2 regions of the Streptomyces griseochromogenes genome follow, and region 2 is predicted to be linked to the other one. Evidence: riboswitches for the same ligand, from Rfam matches in the RefSeq annotation. Region 2 holds a riboswitch; the other holds the start of a gene.
The links. A riboswitch is a leader RNA that binds a small molecule or an ion and turns the genes downstream of it on or off. The one in region 2 is predicted to bind glycine.
Positions count from the first base shown of each region.

Region 1: another riboswitch for glycine. It lies ahead of gcvP (aminomethyl-transferring glycine dehydrogenase); the one in region 2 lies ahead of gcvT (glycine cleavage system aminomethyltransferase GcvT).

Region 1 covers NZ_CP016279.1:7,713,169-7,717,577, reverse strand. Annotated here, with positions in the region: gene AVL59_RS33290 (DNA polymerase IV) at 1-1,004, shown strand, start outside; gene AVL59_RS33285 (PRC-barrel domain-containing protein) at 1,124-1,492, opposite strand; glycine riboswitch at 1,612-1,706, shown strand; gene gcvP (aminomethyl-transferring glycine dehydrogenase) at 1,881-4,409, shown strand, end outside.
Region 2 covers NZ_CP016279.1:1,804,788-1,809,196, forward strand. Annotated here, with positions in the region: gene glyA (serine hydroxymethyltransferase) at 1-939, opposite strand, end outside; gene gcvH (glycine cleavage system protein GcvH) at 954-1,334, opposite strand; gene gcvT (glycine cleavage system aminomethyltransferase GcvT) at 1,450-2,577, opposite strand; glycine riboswitch at 2,621-2,733, opposite strand; glycine riboswitch at 2,734-2,831, opposite strand; gene AVL59_RS08370 (AAA family ATPase) at 3,010-3,684, shown strand; gene AVL59_RS08375 (enhanced serine sensitivity protein SseB) at 3,775-4,409, shown strand, end outside.

The DNA of each region.
Region 1 (4,409 bases), 5.9 Mb from region 2:
CCTGGGACGAGGAGTCGGCGCGGCTGACGGGAATCAAGCTGCGCGCGGACATCCGGGCGGTCACGGGACTCACGGGCTCGGTGGGGCTGGCCGCCTCCAAGATGCTCGCGAAGATCGCCTCGGAGGAGGCCAAGCCCGACGGACTCGTGCTCATCGAGCCGGGGACCGAGCGGGGACTGCTGGGGCCCATGCCGGTGCGGACCCTGCCCGGCATCGGCCCGGCCACCGGGGACCATCTGCGGCGCGCCGGGATCACCACGGTCGACGAGCTGGCCGAGGCGGGCGAGGACGAGCTCGTACGGCTGCTGGGCAAGGCGCACGGGCACGGGCTGTACGCGATGGCGCTGGCGCGTGACGACCGGCCCGTGGTGGCCGAGCGGGAGGCCAAGTCGGTGTCGGTCGAGGACACCTACGACGTGGACATCCACGACCGGATCCGGGTAGGTCTGGAGGTCCAGCGGCTCGCGGACCGGTGCGTGCGGCGGCTGCGCGAGGCCGGGCTGTCCGGGCGGACCATCGTGCTGAAGGTGCGAAGATACGACTTCTCGACGCTGACCCGGTCGGAGACGCTCAGAGGCCCCACGGACGACCCCGCGGTGATCCGGGAGGCGGCCGCGCGGCTGCTGGAGTCCGTGGACACCACGGGCGGGGTGCGGCTGCTCGGCGTGGGAGTCTCCGGGCTCGCCGACTACACCCAGGAAGACCTGTTCGCGCAGGCCGCGGGCGAGCAGGGCGCCTTGGCGGAGGCGCCGGAGGAGACCGCGCCCGAGGCCGTGGAGCGCCCGGAGCCCGCGGAGCGGCAGTGGCGTGCCGGGTACGACGTACGGCATGCCGAGTACGGGCACGGCTGGGTGCAGGGCAGCGGCCTCGGGCGAGTCACCGTGCGCTTCGAGACGCCGCAGTCCCCTCCGGGACGCGTACGGACGTTTCTTGTCGATGATCCCGCGCTGGAGCCGGCGGAGCCGCTGCCGCTGGTGCTGGACGGGGTGGACACCGAGGTGTAGGCACGGCATGCCGAGTACGGGCACCCGCTGCCCGTCGGCTGTGCGGGGCGCGGGTCCGGAGTGGTTTCTCGCGCGGTCCCCGCACCCCCAGGGGGTCGACCGGGCAGGGTGTGAGTTCCTCAGCTCTCCTCCGTTCCCGCCAGCTTGCCGAAGTCGTGGTCCGGGGGAGGGGGCGGGGCCACGTCCAGGCCGTAGTGGTGGTAGAGCTGGAGTTCCTGCTCGGGAGAGAGATGGCGGCCCACGCCGAAGTCGGGGGCGTCCTTGATGAGCGCGCGGTCGAAGGGGACCCGTAGGGCACCCTCGATCAGTTCGCTCGGCTCCAGGGGGACGAAGGCGTCCCGGGAGAACAGGCCGGTCCGTATGGCCGCCCACTCCGGCACACCGGTCGCGTCGTCGAGATACACCTCGTCGACCGTGCCGATCTTGGTGCCATTGCGGTCGAACGCCTTGCGGCCGATCAGGTTGCGCGGATCGATGTCGGTCTGCACGGCCCCTCTCCCTCCACTTGGTCGCAACTCATCCGTAAGCACTACAAAAGAGCACAATCAAGGAGGCGGCCACTCGAGGGCTCGGGCGTTGACCTCGCTGGTAGGCTGACAGCGGCTGCTGACCCCGTGCGGGAGAGTCCTCCGACCACTTCGGAGGCGCCGAAGGAGCAAATCCTCCCCGGAATCTCTCAGGCTCACGTACCGCACGGACGAGGTCACTCTGGAAAGCAGGGCGGATGTCGACGGCTTCCGCTCTCACCGACGGTGAAAGCCGGGGCCTTCGGGTGCCCGGTGAAGCTCTCAGGTTGAGATGACAGAGGGGGAGGCCGTCGGGGTACCCGCGCCGTGGTGCCCCTCGAAGGTCGTGTCAGACCAGGAGGCCTCCGCAATGACCGCCCATCGCATTCCGCTCTCCGAGCTCGAAGCGGGCATTCCCTTCGAGCAGCGCCACATCGGGCCCGATCAGGAGGCGCGGGCCAAGATGCTCGCGCACGTCGGCTACGGCTCCCTCGACGAGCTGACCGCCGCCGCGGTCCCGGATGTGATCAAGAACGCCGACGCCCTGGACCTGCCGGGCGCCCGCACCGAGGCCGAGGTGATCGCCGAGCTGCGCTCGCTCGCGGACCGCAACCAGGTCCTCGGCTCGATGATCGGCCTCGGCTACTACGGCACCTTCACCCCGCCGGTCGTCCTGCGCAACGTCATGGAGAACCCGGCCTGGTACACGGCCTACACGCCCTACCAGCCGGAGATCTCGCAGGGCCGCCTGGAGGCCCTGCTGAACTTCCAGACCATGGTCGCCGAGCTGACCGGCCTGCCCACCTCCGGCGCCTCCCTGCTGGACGAGGGCACCGCGGCCGCCGAGGCGATGGCGCTGTCCCGGCGCATGGGCAAGAACAAGAAGGGCCTGTTCCTGGTCGACGCGGACGTGCTGCCGCAGACCATCGCCGTCATCGAGACGCGTGCGGAGCCGACCGGCGTCGAGGTCGTCGTCGCCGACCTCAGCGAGGGCATCCCGGCCGACATCGCCGCGCGCGAGATCAACGGCGTGCTGATCCAGTACCCGGGCGCCTCCGGTGCCGTACGCGACATCAAGCCGGTCGTCGAGCAGGCGCACGAGCTGGGCGCCCTCGTCACCGTCGCCGCCGACCTGCTCGCGCTCACCCTGCTGACCTCGCCGGGCGAGCTGGGCGCGGACATCGCCATCGGCACCACCCAGCGCTTCGGCGTCCCGATGGGCTTCGGCGGGCCGCACGCGGGCTACATGGCGGTGCACGAGAAGTTCGCGCGCAGCCTGCCCGGCCGTCTCGTCGGCGTGTCCGTCGACGCCGACGGGCACAAGGCCTACCGCCTCGCGCTGCAGACCCGTGAGCAGCACATCCGCCGCGAGAAGGCCACCAGCAACATCTGCACCGCTCAGGTGCTGCTCGCCGTGATGGCCGGCATGTACGCCGTCTACCACGGCCCCGAGGGCCTGCGCACCATCGCCCGCCGCACCCACCGCTACGCCACGATCCTCGCCGAGGGTCTGCAGGCCGGCGGTGTCGAGATCGTCCACGGCGCCTACTTCGACACCCTCACCGCCCGCGTGCCCGGCAGGGCCGCCGAGGTCGTCGCCGCAGCCCGGGCGGGCGGAGTCAACCTGCGTGGGGTCGACGCCGACCACGTCTCCCTCGCCTGCGACGAGACCACGAACCGGGCCCAGCTGGACGCCGTCTTCTCCGCCTTCGGAGTCGCCGGCGACATCGAGGCGCTGGACGCGGCCGCCGGGGAGGCGCTGCCCGCGGCGCTGCTGCGCACCGACGACTACCTGACCCACCCGGTCTTCCACGACCACCGCTCCGAGACCGCGATGCTGCGCTACCTGCGCAAGCTGGCCGACCGCGACTACGCGCTCGACCGGGGCATGATCCCGCTGGGCTCCTGCACCATGAAGCTCAACGCGACCACGGAGATGGAGCCGGTCACCTGGCCCGAGTTCGGCCAGCTCCACCCGTTCGCGCCCGCCGAGCAGGCCGAGGGCTACCTCACGCTCATCCACGAGCTGGAGGAACGTCTCGCCGAGGTCACCGGCTACGACAAGGTCTCGCTCCAGCCGAACGCCGGTTCGCAGGGCGAGCTGGCCGGTCTGCTGGCCGTGCGCGGCTACCACCGGGGCAACGGCGACGAGCAGCGGACCGTGTGCCTGATCCCGTCCTCCGCGCACGGAACCAACGCCGCCAGCGCCGTGATGGCCGGCATGAAGGTCGTCGTCGTGAAGACCGCCGAGGACGGCGAGATCGACGTCGAGGACCTGCGGGCCAAGATCGAGCAGTACCGCGACGAGCTGGCGGTGCTGATGATCACCTACCCGTCGACGCACGGCGTCTTCGAGGAGCACGTCGCCGACATCTGTGCCCAGGTCCACGAGGCGGGCGGCCAGGTGTACGTCGACGGCGCCAACCTCAACGCCCTGGTGGGCCTCGCCAAGCCCGGCCACTTCGGCGGTGACGTCTCGCACCTGAACCTGCACAAGACCTTCTGCATCCCGCACGGCGGCGGCGGTCCCGGCGTCGGCCCGGTCGCGGTCCGCGCGCACCTGGCGCCGTACCTGCCCAACCACCCGCTGCAGCCGGCGGCCGGTCCGGAGACGGGCGTTGGCCCGATCTCGGCGGCGCCGTGGGGCAGCGCGGGCATCCTGCCCATCTCGTGGGCGTACGTCCGCCTGATGGGCGGCGAGGGCCTCAAGCGCGCCACGCAGGTGGCCGTGCTCTCCGCGAACTACGTCGCCAAGCGCCTGGAGCCGCACTACCCGGTGCTCTACACCGGTCCCGGCAACCTGGTCGCGCACGAGTGCATCATCGACCTGCGCCCGCTGACCAAGGCGACCGGCGTGAGCGTGGACGATGTCGCCAAGCGGCTCATCGACTACGGCTTC
Region 2 (4,409 bases):
CAGCACGTTCACGCCGGCCTCACGGGCGTCGGCGGCGGTCAGCCGCTCGGCGAGGATGCGGGCGCCCTCGACCGTACGGCGCTGGCGCTCCTTGAATTCCTCGCTCGCCGCGACCTTGAAGGAGACCGCCTTGGCCGCGATCACGTGCTCCAGGGGACCGCCCTGGAAGCCCGGGAAGACGGACGAGTTCAGCTTCTTCGCGAAGTCCTTCTTCGCGAGGATGATGCCGCCGCGCGGGCCGCCCAGGGTCTTGTGGGTCGTGGAGGTGACCACGTCCGCGTGCTCGACCGGGTTCGGGTGCAGACCGGCGGCGACCAGGCCCGCGAAGTGCGCCATGTCGACCCACAGGTACGCCTCGACCTCGTCGGCGATCCGGCGGAAGGCGGCGAAGTCCAGCTGGCGCGGGTACGCCGACCAGCCCGCGATGATCACCTTGGGGCGGTGCTCCTTGGCCAGGCGCTCGACCTCGGCCATGTCGACCAGCCCGGTCTCCACGTCCACGTGGTACGCGACCACGTTGAACTGCTTGCCGGAGAAGTTCAGCCGCATCCCGTGGGTCAGGTGGCCGCCGTGCGCCAGGTCCAGGCCGAGGATGGTGTCCCCGGGCTGCGCCAGCGCGAACAGGGCCGCCTGGTTGGCGGAGGCGCCGGAGTGGGGCTGCACATTGGCGTACTCGGCGCCGAACAGTTCCTTGATCCGGTCGATGGCGATCTGCTCGGCGACGTCGACGTGCTCGCAGCCGCCGTAGTAGCGGCGGCCCGGGTAGCCCTCGGCGTACTTGTTGGTCAGGACCGAGCCCTGGGCCTCCATCACCGCGAGCGGCGCGAAGTTCTCGGAGGCGATCATCTCCAGCGTCGACTGCTGGCGGTGCAGCTCGGCGTCGACCGCGGCGGCGATCTCCGGGTCGAGCTCGTGCAGGGACGTGTTCAGGACAGTCATACGGCTACGACTCCTCAGCCGGCGTTCTGGGCGGTGTACTCGTCGGCGGAGAGCAGGTCGGCCGGCTCCTCGGTGACGCGGACCTTGAACAGCCAGCCGCCCTCGAAGGGGGCGGAGTTCACCAGCGACGGGTCGTCGACGACGTCCTGGTTGGCCGCGACGATCTCACCGGTGACCGGGGAGTACAGGTCGGAGACCGACTTGGTCGACTCCAGCTCGCCGCAGGTCTCGCCCGCGGTCACCGTGTCGCCGACCTCGGGGAGCTGGGCGTAGACCACATCGCCGAGCGCGTTGGCCGCGAACTCGGTGATGCCGACCGTCGCGACGCCGTTCTCGTCGGCGGCCGACAGCCACTCGTGCTCCTTGCTGTAGCGCAGCTGCTGGGGGTTGCTCATGGCCTGAATTCTCCTGTACGCGCGGGAGTGCTGATGAATGGGGGACTACTGGAACTGCTGGTGAGCAGTTGAATGTGCGCAGGGTCACGTGCCGGGCACGGACCGCGCCCAGTGTCTACTTCTGGCGCTTGTAGAAGGGCAGTGCCACGACCTGGTACGGCTCGTGGCTGCCCCGGATGTCCACGCCGACGCCCTCGGTGCCCGGCGCCGCGTGCGCCGCGTCGACGTACGCGATGGCGATCGGCTTGCCCAGGGTGGGGGAGGGGGCGCCGGAGGTGACCTCGCCGATCACCGCGCCGCCCGCGACGACCGGGTAGCCGGCGCGCGGCACCCGGCGGCCCTCGGCGATCAGGCCGACGAGCACCCGCGGCGGGTTCTGCTCGGCCCGGGAGGCGGCCTCGGCGAGCGCCTCGCGGCCCACGAAGTCGCCCTCCTTCTCGAACTTCACCACCCGGCCGAGCCCGGCGTCGAAGGGGGTGAGTGCCGTGGTCAGCTCGTGCCCGTACAGCGGCATGCCCGCCTCCAGGCGCAGGGTGTCCCGGCAGGACAGGCCGCACGGCACCAGGCCGACGCCCTCGCCGGCCTCGGTCAGCGCCTGCCACAGCTGAACGGCGTGCTCCGGCTTCACGAACAGCTCGAAGCCGTCCTCGCCGGTGTAGCCGGTGCGCGCGATCAGCGCGGGGACGCCGGCGACCGTGCCGGGCAGGCCCGCGTAGTACTTCAGGCCGTCCAGGTCGGCGTCGGTGAGGGACTTCAGGATCCCGGGGGACTCGGGGCCCTGGACCGCGATCAGCGCGTACGCGTCACGGTCGTCACGGACCTCGGCGTCGAAACCCTCGGCACGCTTGGTCAGCGCGTCCAGCACCACCTGCGCGTTGGAGGCGTTGGCGACGACCATGTACTCGGTCTCGGCCAGCCGGTAGACGATCAGGTCGTCCAGGATGCCGCCGTCGGCCTGGCAGATCATGGTGTAGCGGGCGCGGCCGACGCCGACGGAGGCGATGTTGCCGACCAGGGCGTGGTTCAGGAGGGCGGCGGCCTGCGGCCCGGTCACGGTGATCTCACCCATGTGGGAGAGGTCGAAGAGACCGGCCTTGGTCCGCACGGCCAGGTGCTCGTCGCGCTCGGAGCCGTAGCGCAGGGGCATGTCCCAGCCCGCGAAGTCGGTCATCGTCGCACCGAGCGAGCGATGCAGCGCGTCCAGCGCGGTGTGGCGCAGCTCGGTGGGTTCGGTACTGCTCATCGGTCGGTCGTCTCCCAGGGCAGGTATGACGGGCGAGGAACGTTCCTCCCCATCTGTCATCGGAACCTGAGAGGTTCGCCGAGACCGCCACAGGGACGATCACGGCTTGCACCTTGGGTGGAGCCACTGACACAGCGGCCCGCTTTTCAGATGTGCCTCGCCCGCGCGGTAACGGGGCCTGAGAGATTCAAGGGAGGGACTTGCTCCTTCGGCGCCCCAGCGAAGGCTGCTGGGGACTCTCCCGCGCGGATTCAAACGGCCGGTATGCAGTTGGCGGGCACATCATTGCACGCCACACCCCCGCCCGTCAGGGGCCGCATCTGTAACCGACCTGTGGCAGTACGCGCACCGAACCACCGGACACCGCACATTACCTTCTCTTTACATCCGAAGGGCAGGACCTTTGCAAGCCCACAGGGGAGGACGATCACGGTGAACAGGACCACGGCCTACGCCACCACCGGCATCGCGGTGCCGGGGCAGCGCTCCGCCCCGGCCCGGGAGCGCTGTGCCGAGCGGCCGGCCCCGGTCGTCCGCGACCTGCGCGACCGTGCCGGGCGCGGCCCGCACGCCCTGCTCTTCGGCCCCCGTGACCTGGTGGTGATCACCGGCCTGCCCGGCAGCGGCAAGTCCACCCTGATGAACCGCGCGGTCCGCGGTCACCGCATCGACTCCCAGGACGCCCGTGACCGCTGGGCGGCCCGCCTGCCCCGCCTCCTGCCGTACGCCCTCTACCGCCCGCTGGTCCGCCTCGCCCACTACGCCGGACTGCGCCGCGCCCTGCGCACCGGCGAGGGAGTCGTCGTGCACGACTGCGGCACCCAGGCCTGGGTGCGCGCCTGGCTGGCCCGCGAGGCCCGGCGCCGCGGCACCACCCTGCACCTGCTCCTGCTCGACGTGCCGCCCCGGGCGGCCAGGGAGGGCCAGTACGAGCGCGGCCGGGGCGTGTCCCACTACGCCTTCCGCCGCCACCGCCGCACGGCGGCCCGCCTGCTGCGCGCGGTGGAGCGGGGCGAGCTGCCGGCCGGCTGCGGCTCGGCGGTGCTGCTGGACCGCGCCGCGGCGGACGTTGTGCACCGCATCGGCTTCGCCGGCCGGTCGGGGTGAGGGCGGAGCGGTGTCGTCGGGCCGACCGGTGTCACAGGCACCCGCTAGCCTTTTGAATCACAGCAGTGGTTCCCGGCAGGCGGCAGGCAGATGGACTTCTCGGCGGCGGACTTCTCCGCGGACATTCCGGCACAGACACACCCCCACCCGCACAGCGGTTGGCCCGGCAACGAGCTGGAGGAGGTGCTCTCGGCCTCCCTCGGCATACCCTCCGCGGGCGGCCGGATCATCGAAGTCCTGAGCCGGAGCTTCCTGTGGATCCCGCTGCCCAACGGCGGCGGACCCGACAGCGGCCCGCTGGACCTGCCCACCATGGACATCGAAGGCCAGGTCCACGTCCCGGTCTTCAGCTCCGAGGAGCAGCTCCGCCAGGTGACCGGCTCCCACATGTCGTACACCATCGCCCCGGCGGTGGAGTTCGCCCGCGGCCTGCCCCCGCAGGTCGGCATCGCCGTCAACCCCGACGGCGTGGTCGGCATACCGCTCCCGCCCGAGGCGGTGGCCGAGCTGTGCCGCACGGGCCGCACCCCGCTGGACGGCCCCAGCAGCGGCGGCCGGGTCCGCCTCTTCGAGCCCGACTGGCAGGACGACCCGGTCGACTTCCTCTCCGCCGCCTCCGCCGAGTTCGCCGCGACGGGCGTGGTCCTCACCGCCCGCCGCTGCCTGGCCGCCATCGAAACGGCCGACCCGGTGATGTTCGTCGGCGTGGAACTGTCCCAGTGGGA